DNA from 3 places in the Thalassospira sp. UBA4513 genome. Region 2 is predicted to be linked to each of the others. Evidence: riboswitches for the same ligand, from Rfam matches in the RefSeq annotation. Region 2 holds a riboswitch; each other region holds the start of a gene.
What was found. A riboswitch is a leader RNA that binds a small molecule or an ion and turns the genes downstream of it on or off. The one in region 2 is predicted to bind cobalamin.
Positions count from the first base shown of each region.

Region 1: another riboswitch for cobalamin. It lies ahead of B2T33_RS07125 (ABC transporter substrate-binding protein); the one in region 2 lies ahead of cobU (bifunctional adenosylcobinamide kinase/adenosylcobinamide-phosphate guanylyltransferase).
Region 3: another riboswitch for cobalamin. It lies ahead of B2T33_RS11845 (DUF4198 domain-containing protein); the one in region 2 lies ahead of cobU (bifunctional adenosylcobinamide kinase/adenosylcobinamide-phosphate guanylyltransferase).

Region 1 covers NZ_DGMR01000019.1:111,954-117,854, forward strand. The annotation lists gene purD (phosphoribosylamine--glycine ligase) at 1-429, shown strand, start outside; gene B2T33_RS07115 (ABC transporter ATP-binding protein) at 469-1,269, opposite strand; gene B2T33_RS07120 (FecCD family ABC transporter permease) at 1,266-2,342, opposite strand; gene B2T33_RS07125 (ABC transporter substrate-binding protein) at 2,383-3,408, opposite strand; cobalamin riboswitch at 3,635-3,837, opposite strand; gene B2T33_RS07130 (glucan biosynthesis protein) at 4,010-5,611, shown strand; gene B2T33_RS07135 (AraC family transcriptional regulator) at 5,614-5,901, opposite strand, start outside.
Region 2 covers NZ_DGMR01000013.1:55,644-61,544, forward strand. The annotation lists gene cobN (cobaltochelatase subunit CobN) at 1-826, opposite strand, end outside; gene cobW (cobalamin biosynthesis protein CobW) at 925-1,965, opposite strand; gene cobU (bifunctional adenosylcobinamide kinase/adenosylcobinamide-phosphate guanylyltransferase) at 2,000-2,539, opposite strand; cobalamin riboswitch at 2,598-2,788, opposite strand; gene B2T33_RS05760 (hypothetical protein) at 3,237-3,875, shown strand; gene B2T33_RS05765 (histidine phosphatase family protein) at 3,896-4,507, opposite strand; gene cobS (adenosylcobinamide-GDP ribazoletransferase) at 4,538-5,350, opposite strand; gene cobT (nicotinate-nucleotide--dimethylbenzimidazole phosphoribosyltransferase) at 5,547-5,901, shown strand, end outside.
Region 3 covers NZ_DGMR01000030.1:56,907-62,807, forward strand. The annotation lists gene cbiQ (cobalt ECF transporter T component CbiQ) at 1-758, opposite strand, end outside; gene B2T33_RS11835 (cobalt ABC transporter permease) at 755-1,351, opposite strand; gene cbiM (cobalt transporter CbiM) at 1,344-2,021, opposite strand; gene B2T33_RS11845 (DUF4198 domain-containing protein) at 2,038-2,835, opposite strand; cobalamin riboswitch at 3,006-3,202, opposite strand; gene B2T33_RS11850 (DUF924 family protein) at 3,353-3,895, shown strand; gene B2T33_RS11855 (glycosyl transferase family protein) at 3,955-5,019, opposite strand; gene yaaA (peroxide stress protein YaaA) at 5,044-5,820, opposite strand.

The DNA.
Region 1 (5,901 bases), on a different contig from region 2:
AACATTCGGTTTGGTGATCCGGAATGTCAGGTGCTTATGACGCGCTTGAAATCAGACGTGCTTGATATCCTTGAGGGTGCTGCCACCGGCACCCTCGATCAAGTCAAACCGGAATGGCACGATGAAACCGCCATGGTCGTTGTCATGGCCGCCAAGGGGTATCCGGGATCCTACGAAAAAGGGACCGAGATCAAAAACGTTCTAGCGGCGGACGCCATGGACAAGGTCAAGGTCCTGCACGCCGGTACCAAGATGGATGGCGACAAACTTGTTGCAACCGGTGGCCGCGTTCTTGGTGTGACCGCGCGCGGTGCGACGGTGACCGAAACCCAGAAACGCGCCTATGAGGCGGTTGATGCGATTGATTGGGATGGTGGTTTCTGCCGCCGCGATATTGGCTGGCGCGCGGTTGCCCGCGAACAGGGCTAAACCGCAAGCAAACCAAGCTACCAAAATCAAAAGACCAGGTTACGCAACCCGGTCTTTTTTTATGACCAAAGATTTCTGGTTTCCGGCGTGATAACGGATATGGCAGCGGCCCTGATCATCAATCTCGATATCGGCGGCAACCCCGAAAACATCACGAAGGTTTTGCGATGTCAAAATCTGTTCGGGCGTACCAAGCGCAATCAGCTTGCCACCATCCATCATCGCAATCCGGTCACAAAACATCGCCGCATGGTTCAAGTCGTGCAAAGCAGCCACCACGGTGACCGGCAGTGCACGCACCAGTTCCAGCAGGCCCAGCTGATGATGGATATCAAGATGGTTGGTCGGCTCATCAAGCAACAGGAAGTCGGGCTGCTGGGCCAAGGCACGGGCGATGTGAACGCGCTGCTTTTCACCGCCCGAAAGCGTATGCCACATCCGGTCCGCAAAAGGCCCCATTTCAACACTGGCAAGGGCTTCGCACACGATGGCGTCGTCGTGCCCTGACCATGGTGTCAGCAAACTAAGATATGGCGTTCGACCAAGCGCGACGGCATCGCGCACGGTAATGCGGTCGATGGTATCGGCCTGTTGTTCGACAAAGCCGATATGACGGGCAAGGTTGCGCCGACCGATTTTCTTCATCGGCTGGTCCCCCAACAATGCCTGCCCGGTCGACGGGGCACGAATGCCGCCCAGAACCGACATCATGCTGGTTTTGCCCGACCCGTTTGGCCCGATCACACCCAGGAACTCGCCGCGTGTCACCCGAAGCGACACGTCGCTGATGATTTTTTTGAATCCGGCATTCCAGCCGACATTGCGTAATTCAAGGCTCATCGCAACACCCGCCCATGACAGAGGATGATCGCAAAGGCCGGTGCCCCGATAAGTGCCGTGATCACCCCGATGGGCAGGACCTGACCATCAAGGATGATGCGCGATACAATATCGGCCGCAACAAGAAACACCGCCCCGATCAGGGCCGAAGCCGGCAACAGAAATCCATGCCGTGTCCCGACAAAGAACCGCGCGGCATGGGGAATGACCAGCCCGACAAAGCCGATAGACCCGACAATACTGACCATCACCGCGGTCATAGAGGCGGCAATGGCAATCAACACCACATAAACCCGGCGCACCGGCACACCAAGGGATGCCGCCGATTCCACGCCAAAGGTAAAGGCATCAAGCGCACGGGAATACCAAAGGCAAACCAGCAAGCCGATAACAGCGACCGGCAGCGCAAGATAGACATCGGGCCAGCGCACGCCGCTTAGATTACCAAGCAACCAGAACATCACCCCGCGTGCCTCGTCCGCCGTGGCGGCCTTGGTCACGATGAAGGACGTCAATGCGTTAAACAGTTGCGACCCGGCAACCCCGGCCAGAATGATGGCACCTGCCCCGCGCCCGGCCGGAATGGCCAAAAGTGCAACAAACCCGAACGCCACCAGCGCGCCGACAAAGGCACCAAGTGACAGGGAAACCATGCCTGCCCCGAACCCCAGAATGGCAACACTGACCGCACCGGTCGATGCCCCGGCCGAAATCCCCAACAAATAAGGATCCGCAAGACTATTGCGCAAAAGCGCCTGCAACACTGCGCCGGATAGCGCAAGGGATGCACCGCAGGCCGCCGCCACCATTGCGCGCGATATCCGGTAATTCCAGATGATCCCGGCATCAATCGGATCAACGTCATAGCCCGCCTGCCAAAGATGATTGGCGATGGTCTGAAGCACGGTGCCAAGGGGAATGTGCGTTTCCCCCTTGGCCGCGGCCATCGCTATGACGGCAACTAGCAAAACCAGGGCGCCAATACTGACACCGGCCCGCACAAGATATGCCCGCCCCGCCAGCGATTGCCGAGGTGGCTGAACCGGCTGCTGCACTGGCGTTGTTTCAAACATTGAATTCTCCGGGCATATCAGGCGCCTTTGGCAGTGCAGGTCAGTTCGAAGCACTCAGTCGTTCGACGGCTTCGGCAAGCGTTTCAATACCATTGATCAGGCGGATGGTCGGATCCATCGACTGGGCGTCCATCACCACGATATTGCCATTACGCACCGCCTTCATCTGACTTGCGACCGGATCGGTTTTCAGGAAATCCATCTTGACCTGCCAGTCATCGGCCGGAAAACGCCGACGGCCCATCTTGCCAATCACGATGATATCAGGATTGGCACGCGCAATGGTTTCCCAGCCAACCGTCGGCCATTCTTCATTGCTGTCGATGATGTTGCGAACACCGAGTTTACCGGCGATATAGCCCGCCGCACCGTTCTTGCCGGCCACATAGGGATCACTGTTGATTTCCGGGCTGGAAAACCAGAAGACGGCGGAAACGTTGTCATGGCCGCTTGCCGTCACACGTTCCAATGAGTTCGCCTGACGTTCCTTCAGGCTGGTAATCAGCGCGTCGCCGCGATCTTCGACATCAAAAATCTGCGCCAGATCGGAAATCTCGCGATAAATCAGATCCATGGTGAAGCCTTCGTGGCGCACCCCGTCACCGCCACCGGCATTGTCCTTGCCCACACAATCAGCGGGTGCGGTGTAGACCGGAATGGACAATTCGTTGAACTGTTCGGTGGTGCCGACGGTGCCCTTGGGCCCGACATGCCACTGATACTGGGTGGCAACCAGTTGCGGCTTTTGCGCGACAACGGTTTCGAACCCCGGATCATTGTCGGCCAGACGCGGCACAGATGCATTCACATCCTTGAATTCATCCATCACCGGGCCAAACCAGACCCCCGTACCCTTGACCTTATCGGCCAGGCCCAGCGAATAAAGAATTTCAGTCGTGCTTTGGCCCAGCGACACCACGCGATCGGGGACCACATCAAATTGCAACACAGTCCCGCAGTTCTCGATACTGAGCGGATATTCGGTTGCGGACGCAAATGAAACAGATGAAATAAGACCAGCGGCAAACACCCCGACCGCCAGTACACGTTTATCGTGATTAATCACTTTTAGTTCCCTCTTGCTGATGCGCTGATCCGGGACCGTTTTGGATGATCCAGTTTCAACACATCGTCAAATGTTATGTTATAACATAACATCACTTTTACTGCTGTCAATGGACTGGCAAAAGTGTCAGGAGATGACGGAAGATGTCGGCCTTAAAGCTTAGAGAACCTGGGCTAAACTATTGGGCCAAGACACGTACCGACATTCTCCGGGGCACCCCGCCCGGTCCGTCGTCTTCGTGTCGGCAGGTCTCCTGGCTTACGGGTCAACGCATTTTCCCTGGCCTTCCCGGGTTGATCCCAGTGGCATTGGTCAGAAAAATGCTCGCCGCCTACAGTTGCGGGGGCAGCTTCGGTTAATGAGCCAATATTCGGCCCACATCGAATTCCCTTTATCCGATATTCGGATACCGACACGTCACGGTTAGATTAAACCAAAAACACGGTCAAGGAAATTGGCAGACCACCAGCGGCATTAACGCCAAGGCTCCATGCATAAAAAGCAATTGATACGACCTTGAATTTGCCATGTTTCATCCCGATTACCTCCACACTGCCGGGTATGCTTTCCCGACACCTCAAACCACAGGAATGTGATGAACATGACGACTTCTGTTGAACGCAGACGCTTTTTGAAATCCATCGCGGCAGCCGGTCTTATCCTGCCGGGAATGTCGATCTATCAGCATGCTTTGGCAGATGTCGACGGCCTTGATCTGGGTTCGGCACAACCGTTTGATTTTGCCGATCTGATTGCACGCGCCAAATCCATAGCCACATCGGCCTATGAGCCGCCCGTTGCGCCAAACCCGGAAATTGTCGGCAAGATCGATTACGACACCCATGGCAAGCTGCATTACAAACGCGACCATTCGCCGTTCTCCGACGGGTCGGGCACCTATCCGCTGACCTTCTTCCATCTGGGTATGTATTTCGCCAAACCGGTGCATATGTACCTTCTGGAAAACGGTCAGGCACGCGAAGTGATCTATAAGCCCGATTACTTTGACATGCCCGAAGACAGCATTGCCCGCCAGTTGCCCGCCAATAGCGGCTTTGCCGGTTTCCGCCTGCATGAAAATCAGGCGCGCGATGACTGGAAAACCCAGGACTGGGCAGCGTTTCTTGGCGCATCGTACTTCCGCGCGATTGGCGATGAAGGCCAGTATGGACTGTCGGCACGCGGCATTGCGGTCAATACCGCGACCTCGGTTCCCGAAGAATTCCCAGATTTCCGTCAATTCTTTATCGAACCGGCCAAAAACCCCGAAGACCCGGTGACAGTCTATGCCCTGCTGGATGGCCCCAGCATCACCGGTGCTTATAAATTCCTGCTTTATCGCGGCGAAGGCGTCACGATGGATGTCGAAAAACATCTGTTCTTGCGCAGAGACATCGAACGGCTTGGCATCGCACCGCTGACCAGCATGTTCTGGTATTCAGAACAGAACAAATCGTTCCGCTTTGACTGGCGTCCGGAAGTACATGACAGCGACGGGCTGGAGCTTTGGACTGGCGGCGGTGAACGCATCTGGCGACAGCTCAATAACCCGGAAACCATCCGCGCATCGGCCTTTGGTGACAATAACCCGCGTGGTTTCGGTCTGATGCAGCGTGATCGCGATGTGAAAAACTATCTGGATGGTGTGCGCTATCACCGCCGTCCCAGCCTGTGGGTCGAACCGCAGGGGGAGTGGAATGACGGTGCGGTTCAGTTGATCGAAATCCCGACCGACGATGAAATCCACGATAACATTGCCGCCTTCTGGGTGCCGAATGGCGAAGCCAAGGCGGGCAATTCTTATCAATTCAAATACCGGCTTTACTGGCAGGCCCATAACCCGTTCCCGGTCAAGGAACTGGCACGCGCAACCGCAACCCGCATGGGCCGCGGTGGCGAACCCGGCACCAACCGGCCCAAGGACGAAATCAAGTTTTCGGTCGAGTTCGAGGGTGAGGTTCTGGGAACGCTTGCCTACGGCGAATTCCCCGAAGTGGTTGTGACATCCTCGCGCGGGGAGATTGTGCGCACCAAGATCGAACCGATCATGGATACCCGCATCTGGCGGGCGGCCTTTGACCTTAAGGCCGCGGGCACAGACCCGGTTGACCTGCGCATGTATCTGAAACGCGGTGATGAACCGCTCAGTGAAACCTGGATGTTCCAGCACCTGCCGGCCGTTGGCAACCAGCAACAGGGTTAGGGTTAATGCGGGGCCATGTCAGCAGACTGGCTGGCCCCGCCCTGCCCAAGGATCGACATGACATCGCGGATTGGCGGTGCACCAAACATGCGGGCATATTCGCGACTGAACTGTGACGCGCTTTCATACCCGACCGCATAGGCCGCCGATGCGGCATCCTTCATTTCGGCCAGCATGATCTGACGCGCCGTGGTCAGGCGGAGCCGCTTTTGGTACTGAAGCGGGCTCATGGCTGTCACCTGCTTGAAGTGATGATGGAAGGAAGACGGGCTCATATTGGCGCGATTTGC
Region 2 (5,901 bases):
TCGCAAAGCCGGTGGTATTCAGGATCAAATCTGCACTGGTTTCTGCCAACCAGTCCTCAACCAATGCCGCTGCCAACGGATCCTTGAGACTGGCAACAAAAATCGGCAATGGATTCAGTCTATTGGCAACCAATTCCTCAACCAGCGCGTCAATAACATCGAGGTTGGCGGCCTGCACCAGAGACCGATAGAAGACAATCGGCGTAACCGGTTGATTTGCAATCCAGTTAACCCGGATTTCATCAAGGCTTGCCTGCGCCTTGCCGGGCCAATAGCCCCCGGCCTTGACCAGGGGGGCCGCTGGTGACCAGTTCCAGTTCACGCTTGAATTTAAGTTTTCGCATATAAGACGAAGTAAATTCTCGGAATTTTGCGGTCCGCCTTCGATCAGGTAACGCCAGATATTCTGATATTCGCGCCCCTTGACGGTCGAAAGCGTCAGAAGCTCCGCATCGGGTTGATCATCACCGGGCAACAGGACCAATGGAATGTCCTTGGCACGTGAAAGCGCAACCAGTTGTTCGATGCCATAATCCCAATAACCGCGCCCGCCCAGAATGCGCACGATGATGAATTTGGCATCGCAAAGTACATCGTCGATATAAAGATCGACCGACATGTTGTGGCCAAGCTGCAGCAAACTTGCCAGACGCAGTGACGGGGTTTCGTCGCCAAATGCATCGACCAGACGCCCTTGCGCCCCTGCAAGACAGGCAAGTTCGGACTCGGCCGCAGACAGGATCACCACATCGCCGGGTTGCTGTCCAAGGTCGACGGCCTCACTGCCATCTGTGACCATTCCGGGCTGGGCTGCCAATAGATGCATCGCGGGATCCGTATCCTTATGCGTTTGGTCTTAAAACAGGCTGAAACCGGATGATTTTTAGCATCCGGTTTCAGGTGGCTTGATCAGGTTAACTTGGATCAGGCGGCTTTGATGGCGGCCTCGATCGCAGTGCGGTCCAGACCATGCAGGCCAATCACCACCAATTCCGAGCGGCGGGTTTCGCCATCCGCCCACGGACGGTCGAAATAGCGCTGAAAACGTTCACCAACCCCCTGAACCACATGGCGCATCGGTTTGCCCGGCACATCAACGAATCCTTTGATGCGCAGCACGTCAAACTGACGCACGACATCAATCAGGCGCTTCTCAAGGTTGGCCGGATCACTGATCGCATCAAGCGATACGACAAAACTGTCGAAATCATCATGATCATGTTCGTGGCCATCGTCATGATGGCTTGGGCGACTATCAAGGTCATCCTCGGCGGCAGCCCCCAGACCAAGCAGGATGGCGTTTTCAACCCGTGAATGTTCGGTCGCGATAATCTTGACTGACGGCTTTTTCAGCTCTGCACGGATATCGGCTTCGACCTTGCTGCGTTCGGCATCGGTCAGAAGGTCCGTCTTGTTGAGAACCACCATATCGGCACAGTGAAGCTGTTCTTCGAACAGTTCTTCAAGCGGGCTTTCATGATCAAGATTTTCGTCTGCTTCGCGTTGCGCCTGTACCGCGTGATGATCATGGGCAAACAGACCATCACGCAGGGCCGCGCCATCAAGAACCGCCACAACGCCATCAACGGTCACACGCGACCGGACTTCGGGCCAGTTAAACGCCTTTACCAACGGTTTTGGCAGGGCAAGACCAGATGTTTCGATCACGATATGATCAGGCGGCGTTTCACGGTCAATCAGGCCCTGGATGGTAGGCAGGAAGTCATCAGCCACGGTACAGCAGATGCAACCATTGGCCAGTTCAACAACGTCATCTTCTTCGCAGCCTTCAATGCCACAGCCATTGATGATGCCTCGATCCACACCCAGATCGCCAAATTCATTGATGATCAGCGCGATGCGTTTGCCATTGGCATTTTCCAGCATATTGCGGATCATGGTTGTCTTGCCAGCGCCCAGAAAACCGGTAATGACGGTTGCCGGGATTTTGCCCAATTGTGCCATTTCTGAAATCCTTAAAATTCAATAATTTATGTTGTTATTTGACCGACATCGGAATGCCGGCCACCACAAGGGTGACCTTGTCTGCAATCTCTGCAATGCGTTGATGCAGGCGTCCGGCATGATCGCGAAAGGCCCGCGCCATCGCATTTTCCGGCACGATGCCAAAACCAACCTCGTTTGAGACAAAAAGCACCGGCACGACAAGGGTTGGCACCAGATCACAAAGAGCTGCGATCTCGGCATCAATGTCGCGGTCTTCAAGCATCAGATTGGTCAGCCACAAGGTCAGACAATCAACAAGAACAGGCTTGCCGCCTGTGACATTACAGGTCTGCAGCGCCGAACAAAGTTCGACCGGTTCCTCGAGTGTCTGCCAAAGATCGCCGCGTGATTTTTTGTGAAGATCTATGCGGTTGGCCATTTCGTCATCCCAGGCACGCCCGGTTGCGATATATGTGCCACCGCCCGCCTGATTAATGATGTTTTCGGCAAACCGGCTTTTGCCGGATCGCGCCCCGCCAAGGATCAGATGCGTCCCGCCAGAGGGGCCGTCAGGGGGTAAAGTCTGGGTCATCCCGTTTCTTCCTCGCCATGGCCTCCCACCGAGGCCCGATTGCGTCGTCACCTTCCTTCGAATAGTGACACCTTCGGCAGGTTTCCTGGCTGCGGGCATGAAAGCGATCCGCCTTCCCGGTTTCCCGGTGGCTGGTCTGGCGCGTTGGCACCGACCCGGATCTCCCAACCCGATACAGTTGCGGGGGCAGCATCGGCCTTGCACCGATTTCCCATCACCGAACGATGCGCCGAACCTAGCAGGTTTGCCAAAAATGCCAAAGGTCATTCTCGGCACTTAACCCTTCGTTACCACCCCACCCTAATCGGAAGGTCAGTATTTGTAAGAATTGTCTGCTTGAGAGGTCATACCATTTCAGCCAACATCAAGCCGTTGCGCTGGAACTAGGGTCAGGACCTATTAATTTGATTTGAATGGCAGACGTTATATTTGCGAAATCCAAGGAAAAGCCCGCCGGGCGGGTTGGTATCCCGCACAAGGGATTTGACGCTGGAGTTTGCAAATATAACGTCTGCCATTCAAATCAAATTAATAGGTCCTGACCCTAAAGACGGAACAATCCGCAATCTGGCGAAAACCCGGGAAGTAGACTCATCACCCGGATGGCTGCAGGAAATACTGCAACCGAAACTCTTGGGGTAATCTGGATTTTTCAAGACCAATGGCAATACGTTCTCACCTATCCAAAATCCGACAGATGAACGCGCCAACCTGGACCACATCGTCTCGCAAGGACATGTGGCTGGGATTGCTGGACCGTCTGAACAGTCCTGATCGGTCATTTCAGGATTTTCTTGAACAGCGCGCAGCCGATGGCGAGATCACTCTGGCACGCCGCGATGTGCGTGACATCTTTGCCGAGGATGCCTCAAAGGGTGTAATCGCAACCATCATCTGGTCCCATGAACGTGGCATTCGCGTCAATGCGCTTTCGTTGCTTGTGCGCGATATGCCAACCCTAGTGACCCTGATGTCGATCTCGGATTTCGGACAGGACGAGTTGAACGAGCTGCTTTCCCAGCCGGGCATTTCCGTTCCGACTGCCAGCAAGATGTTGTCTGCCTGCGGCAAGACTTATTGCGGAATGCCGGCTGCCATCATTGATGACACCATCATCCAGGTGATTGAAAACGCATCCTTTGCCAGTGATTTCCCGAATGTCGCCAAATTGCGAAGCAAATCACGCAGCCGCCCGGTGCCCTATTATCAGGCCTATCTGCGCGATGTTTTCGACATCTGCGAAAAACATGATCTGAATCCGGATATGGTTGACCGCTATCTGGCAGAACACGCGCTTGATGACATGGCATCCGATATCGAGCTGGCCTCTGCCTGACGGAACATGCCTTAAGCTCCTTAAAAGCGCTGATTGACAGCGGTCACGCGCCAGCCCGGTTCGTCGACACCGTCGATATATTCAAGCGTGGTCAGACCCAACGTGTCGATATGAAATGCCAATGCGGTTTCAAGGGATAAACCCAGTGCATTGGCAAGCATGGCACGCACTGTGCCGCCATGAACGACAGCGACAATGTCGCGCCCGGCCCAATCCGCACTCAATCGGCCAAAGACGGGTCCGACACGGGCAACCACATCGGCAAAGCTTTCACCCTTTGGGGGGTGTTGGCGGGCAAAGTCGGTCCAGAACCGTGTTGTTTCCCCCTTGGGCAAATCATTCCAGTTCTGCAATTCCCAATCACCAAAATGCTGTTCGGCAAAGCCGCTTTCAGCCTGCGGCGCTATGTCTTTATCCATGAACGCCTGCAGACTGCGCGCCGTATCATGCGTACGTGACAGATGGCTGGTTACCCAGACGGCATCACCCGGCAGTTGCCCGGCAAGGGCAGCCAGTGCCTTTTCATCGGAAAGGTCGGCAGGCATGTCACTTTGGCCATAGACCAGCCGTTTCGGATTTTGGACGGGCGCGTGACGCACCAGCCACCAGCGGGTTATTTTCAAACTGCTCACGGCATTCCTTCTTGTTGCTGTGCTGGTTGATCAAAGGGCGGCAATAAAGGCGATACCAACAAACAGTTCGGTCACGATCTGGGTTGCCCCCAGGACATCCCCTGTCTGGCCACCGATCTGCCATTTCGCGACCGCCGCAACAATACCCACCGCCAAAAGTCCACCCATTAGAATGGCCATCGTCGCAAACAGACCCGATAAAACAAGCGACAGGATCAAAGCAAGGCCAACACCCAAACCGACCATCATCAAATTTGGCGTTCCGGCCCCCTTGCCCAAACCATCGGCGCGCGCCGGAGGCAGGATATGCATCACGACTGGCATTGCCGCCCGTGATGTTATTGCCATCACCAGAAACAGGATCGCTGCCTGCCCGGCATCGCCCGCCGCAGAAAGTAAAATCAGACGCAGGCCAAAACACAGGATCAGGGCAACAACGCCATATGTACCGATCTGGCTGTCGCGCATGATTTCAAGCTTGCGCGCATGCTCAAACCCGCCGCCAAACCCGTCGGCACAATCTGCGATGCCATCTTCATGCATTGATCCGGTCAACAAAACCATGCCTGCCAAGGCAACAATCGCAAAAATCAGGATATTGGCTGTCAGGGAATAGACCAGCATCGCCGGTAGCATGGCAAAACCAGCCAGCAACAAACCGACCAACGGCCAAGACCAGACCGATCTTGCAATCACCTCAGCGCGGAAATCCTCGATACCCTTGACCGGAACACGGCTAAGTAACGCCAGGGCGCGCCAGAAATCGGAAATAGGCGAAACCTCGACGGGGGCATCTGTCGCTGTGTCTGGGCCGGGTTTGTCAGATGAATCCGAGCTTTGCATATTTGTTTCGTTTTGGTTATGATCTTTGGATAGCATAAATTTCCGATTTTCAAACTGGCAATCTGTTGCGCACAGGCCTAGTTTGGCCCGACTTCCTGAACCGCCTTACAAAATTGGTTTCCGAGCCTAATCCTTACCACCCCGGAAGCCAAGCGGAACACTAGTTAGGCACCTTTGTCGCCAGCCGGAGACCAAAATGTTCAACCCGAAACATCCGCCCCAAAATCTTGAGGAAATTCGTGCGCTTCTCGCCGAACTTCCCGAAGTCGATCAGGAAGCGCAGGCCGCCGTGGCCCAGCGCGAACCAACATTGACCAAGCCTGCCGGATCGCTTGGACGACTTGAGGATTTCAGCCTTTGGCTGGCAGGATGGCAAGCAACATCACGCCCACGCATGTCGCGGCCGCGCGTTACAGTTTTTGCCGGCAGTCACGGTGTCGTTGCGCAGGGCGTTTCGGCCTTCCCGGCCAGCGTGAACCAGCAGATGGTGGAAAACTTCATCAATGGCGGGGCTGCGATCAACCAGATTTGCAAGTCTGTCGATGCCGAAC
Region 3 (5,901 bases), on a different contig from region 2:
GCAATAATCAGGGCAAGAAAGAAAACGGCAAATGCACCGTCCCGACGCTTGAATGCCAGATCATCAATCATCGGGAAATGCCCACTAAACCCGCGGCATTTCATAGCTTCAAGCACACGTTCGGCCCGTTCAAGCGACCGTACGACCAACATGCCAAACAAATAGCCAAAAGACCGGTAGGTATGGGCATTGTTGCGGGCCTTAAACCCGCGAAGTTTCATCGCCATGCGAAGACGATGATATTCGTCATGAAGCACCGAAATATAGCGCACCGTAAACATCATCAGATGCACCAGAACCGGCGGACATTTCAGACGATATAGCGTGTGACCAAGTGTCACCGGCGTCATACCCGAAAGCAGGCTGAGCATCATAAGCACAACCGCATTGGCCCGTATGCCGACAAGAATGGCATGCATCAGGCCTTCCTTGCTGGCCTCTGCCCCAAGGACCGAAAACATCGGTGTTCCGGGGGTCGTAAACGGCAACATTACCAGCATGACGATAATGAACCCGTCCATCGCCGCCATGCGTTTCAGGGTTACGCGCAGCGGCAGGTCCGTCAGGCTCATGGTAATGGCAGCAAATATCAAGGCACCGAGTGCAAACTCGATCTGATGCAGAGCCACCACGACGATTGCAAAAACACAGGCCGCGACCCCCCTTACCCTGGGATCGAACGTCCCGACGAATGACGGTGATTGTCCGCCATGTGCCTGAACGCTCAGGGGTTGATCATGTCCGAAAAGGTGGCTCATGCGTTGGGTGCTTTTGCTCTTAGCCGTCGCGCAGCGATGTAATAAATGATCCCGAAGGCACCGAATATATAGCCAATGCCGCCCAGAATCGATTGAAGATCATTCTTTTCCTTGTAGGCGGTGAGCTCGCGCCTGAGCGGACGCAATTCGTCACGCACGATGGTCGCAATGATTTCTGCCTGTTCGTGAGTAATTGCAGGCTCAGCCTTTGACCCTGCCCCCGATGCTGTCGGCGCCTTTGACGATACTGTTTGCGCAGCCTCATCAGCACCCGCTAGGTCCGCTATGGAAAAGATTGCCTCGGCGACGTGCCCTGCCCCGAGATCGGCACGAAAACGCAGATCAACTTGTTGGCTTGGCGTGTAGACAAAGAAACCATCACCATCAGTGGTAACTTCATCAATCTTGTTGCCATCAAGATCAAAGATCTCAACAAGCGTGTTTTCGGCCATGACACCGTTGGAGAAACCGATTTCACCTTCGACGTTTGAACCGCTTGGAAACAGGGATGCGATAACCTTGTGCGCCTGTGCAGGTGTGGTGCCGACCACAAGCATGCCAAGCGCAAAGACCAGCATGAGTGATCTAGCCATTGGATGCCTCGCCCGCCTGCTTTGCACGCAAGGATGCTGCTGGCTGCATCTCGAAACCCGATGTCTGATCGGCGGGTTGCAGCAAGGCCGGTTTGACCTTGGCGATCAGATATACCGATGCCGCTGAAACCAGCCCTTCGACCACCATGATCGGAATGTGGGCAAAGAAGACCAGCTTGGCCGCCGGGACAAACGCATCACCGCTGAGCGCAAGCGAAATCGCGACAAACACCGTTGTCAGCCCGATGGAAAATGCACCGGCACATCCACCAAGCACGGCGGCTGCGACCGGGTTGCTGCGCGACACCATTCCCCGGAACAAAAGCCCCGCCAGCACAGCCGGAAAGGCGATATTGACCGTATTGACGCCAAGAACCGTCAAACCGCCAAAGCCAAAGAAAACCGCCTGAAGCAAGAGACCGACAAAAAGTGCCGGAAACGCGGTCCAGCCAAGCACGAGCCCGGCAAGACCGCTCATGATCAGATGCACACTGGATGGTCCCACCGGCACATGAATAAGCGAGGCAACAAAGAATGTTGCCGACAAAACCCCGGTAGCAGGAATTTTATCGATTGGCAGTTTACGCAGTCCAAGGCCAAGCCCGGCAACTGCAAGAATACCCCCGCCAATCAAGACTTCCGGTGCCAGCGCACCATCAACAATATGCATCTGTTTTGTCCCTCGCCTATTTCACATCATAGGCGCGAACCCACAGGACTGCATCCTGTGAAAGTTCCTTGCCCTGAAATTCTTTTTCAGGGCCGCTGCCAAGTGCTGCAAATCCCCAAAAGCCTGCCTTGGGGACACCAAAAGTGAAATACCCGTTTTCATCGGAAATGGCCACAACCGCACCGCCGGGCATTGGCGATGCCGTTGGGCTTTTGGGGGTATTGCTGGCCATATCGGGTTCTGCTGCCATGTATTCGATTTCGACTTCAACACCGGCGACAGGTTGGCCTTCGCTTAGCACACGGCCGGTAAAGGTCGAACCGGCAATGATGTTGGTTGGTCGATTAAGCGGCAGGATTTCGGTTTTAAGACCTTGCGGTTCCATCCAGTCGGTCGGAATTTCATTGCGGTTCACATAGGACTTCGTGATCTGCTGGATGAAGATATCTTCGCTTTCTTCGAAATACGGTGCCGGGACCACCACCATGACGTAATCACCGCTGCGGCGCAGTGTTAAAGTTGCGTCAAAGGCCGCTGCCGAGTTGGCAATTCCGGTGAAAGTAATCGGCGAAAGCGTTGATTTCAGATCAATTTTCTCACCGCGATTAACCGCATAAAATTCAAACGGCTCGGCCATATCCATGACATGGCCGTTTTCAAACGGGTGCCAGAAAATCAGCTTTACCGGCTGATCCCCGGCCTTGGTCACGTTTACGTTCGGCGTATAGGCCAATTGAAAATGCGCATGCGCCGGCATGGTCGCCGACAGCACGCAGGCGCTTGCAATCGCAAGCCTGCCAAGGGTCTTAAACATATAATCGTCTCTTTCTCAAACGATGCACGCAGGCCAACGGCCCAACGCACAGGGTCAGGACAAAGAACGATAGGATGGCTGGAAGCAAGATTGCGGATCTTCAAAAGACCGTTTGTACCCCTGCAACCTGACGCTCACCCCGGCGTCCAACAGTTTCATACCGGGCAATCAGCACCCGGCAGTCAAAGGCAGGTCTCCTGGCTCACGGTTTGAAAAGCAATGCGCCTTCCCGGTTTGCACCAGTGGCATATGCAATGCTCTGACCGCTTACAGTTGCGGGGGCAGCCGTGGCTTTGTCATGCATGACGCACCACGTTCCCTTTTAAGTTGGTCCAATCGGATCAACACCAAAGACAATGTCATAATCCACGCCGGACGGATTGCTGTCAACTCCCTGCCCCATGGTCCATGACAATCTTTTTGCGGATGGCTTGACGCGCCTTAAACCGGGCGCGAAGATCACCCGCAATTTTGCCGACGGGCCGCAAAAGCCTGCAATCAGATGGGTGGAAACATTATGAAACCTGAAACGGTTCTTGTTTTCTGGTTCAAGGAACTCGAAGAAAAACAGTGGTTTATCAAGGATGAAGCCCTCGATCGCCATATCGCGGAACGCTTTGCCGATTTTCATGCCGCCGCCACGGCCGGAGAGCTTTTTAACTGGCGCAAAACCGCCCATGGACGACTTGCCGAGATCATCGTTCTTGATCAGTTTTCACGCAATATGTACCGCGATCAGCCACAGTCCTTTGCATCAGATCCAATGGCATTGGTGCTGGCACAGGAAGCTGTTTCCTTGAGGCTGGATCGCAAACTGGTCACACCGCAGGAACAGGCATTTCTGTATATGCCCTACATGCACTCAGAATCCGAAATCATTCATGAAGTGGCGGTTGACCTGTTTTCACAGCCCGGCCTTGAGCACAATTCCGAGTTCGAGCTGAAACACAAGAAGATCATTGACCGGTTTGGCCGCTATCCACACCGCAATGAAATACTGGGTCGTCCATCAACGGCAGAGGAAGTGGCGTTTCTCAAAGAACCCGGATCATCGTTCTGAGCATTAAAAAAGGGACGGTTTCCCGTCCCTTTTATTCGATCTCACTTGATCACGGAACATCAGCCGACATCACGGTCGCGATTATCCCACCAGCCCTGCACAAGGCTTTCTGCCTCATCCATGTAATCCGCCTTGCCGGCAAGGAAGGCTGCCATGGCAGCACTGCCCTTGATCTTGGCTTCGGCAGGAATATCTTCTACCTCGCCACGCCAGACAGCCAGGAAGTGCTTTAGCGACACAGGGCTTTGTTCTTCGCCGTCTTTCTCGGTTTTCGACAGCAATGCGGGCCAGCGAACATCATTCAGCTCACCATTATCAAGCATGCGCAGATCGACATGCTTATAGGGTGTTCTTTCGGCTTCGCCGCCACCGCCCTTGATCACACCGATGCGTGGAAGTTCCAAGAGCTTGCCGGTTTCACGATGGACATCAAGAAACGCCGGATGAAACACACCAAGGAAGGCTGCACGCGCATGCAACGGATTAAGCAAACGCAGTAACGTATTGACCGGACTGCGCAACCCAAGAATCGGACGCAATCCAATCAGCTCCTGCAGTTTGGGATGCATGTGACGCAGCGGCAGATATGCAAAGCCCTTCGATGCGATATCAGAACGCGCTTCTTCTGCAGACATGGCAATCGGAAGCTTAAGCGCCTTGATGGCAACTTCTGTGCTGATCCCGTTGACCAGATGCGAGTTATAGCCATGCATCAGCACCGGAACATTATTCTGTGACAGCAAAAGCGCCGACAGCACGAACCAAGGCAGACCACGGGTCCGACCGGCCGCATAGGATGGCCAATCCAGCGCAGGACGCATAAGCGCGTCATCTTTGCTGTCTTCATCCGGTTCAAGGCGCGCGGCCTTGCGCACAGCTTCGATCATGCCAGCCAGTTCTTCGGGCGTTTCAGCACGGTAGCGCAGCATCAAAAGGAATGCGCCAAGCTGGATCGGTTCGACCTCGTCGCGCAGGATCATCGAGAACGCATCAAATGCCTCCTCGCGGGTCAGACTGCGCGAACGGCCCGGCCCACGGAAAAACGTGCGCAGATAGCCAGAAAACGGATGCGCCTCTGGTAAGACATTCTCATCCTCGAGCTGTTCAAGATGCTCGTCGGTCATATGGTTTCACCGGAATAGTTGGTGTTACTGATCGTGAATACGCGTGAAGACCCACTCTGTCTCGGTCGAGAGGTCATCCTGATAGCGATAGCCATCAACATTAAACTTCTTGAGCTCTTGCGGGTCTTCGAGCCGATTGTCAATCATATAGCGTGCCATCATGCCACGCGCACGCTTTGCCGAGAAGCCGACAACCTTGGCCGTACCGCCCTTCACTTCCTTGAACACAGGCGTAATTACCGGGCCATCAAGGACCTTGGTCTTGATCGATTTGAAATACTCGTTCGAGGCGAGATTGATCAGGCTACGGTCCTTGTGACCTTTGGTAATCTCGTTGATTTCTTTTGAAAGCTTATCATCCCAGAACGCGTAAAGGTCCTTGCCCCGCGGGTTCGAAAGGCGCGTTCCCATTTCAAGACGGTATGGCTGCATCAAATCACGCGGCTTCAGAAGGCCATAAAGGCCCGAAAGCATCCGAAAATGGTCCTCTGCCCAGTCGATGTCTTCGGCCTTCATGGTATCGGCATCAAGGCCGACATAGGTATCACCGCGGAATGCAAAGATCGCCGGTTTGGCGTTGGTGCTATTAAACGGACGCGAAAAATGCTGAAAACGCTGATAGTTCAGATCGGCAAGGTTTTCGCTGATGCCCATGAGCTTCATCAAATCGCTGCGGCTTTTTTTGCGCGCGACATCAACAAGTTGTTCGGTGTCGTCCAAAAATGCGGGTTGAGAAACAGACATTTCCGGGACGTCTGTTTCGAAATCCAGCTTCTTGGCCGGGGACACAACAGCAAGCATCAATCTGCCTCTTCTCTTTCATCTCGGTTCGATTTGTCGTAACAAGCCACAAGGCATGGGCAATGTCTAGGGTCCAACCCT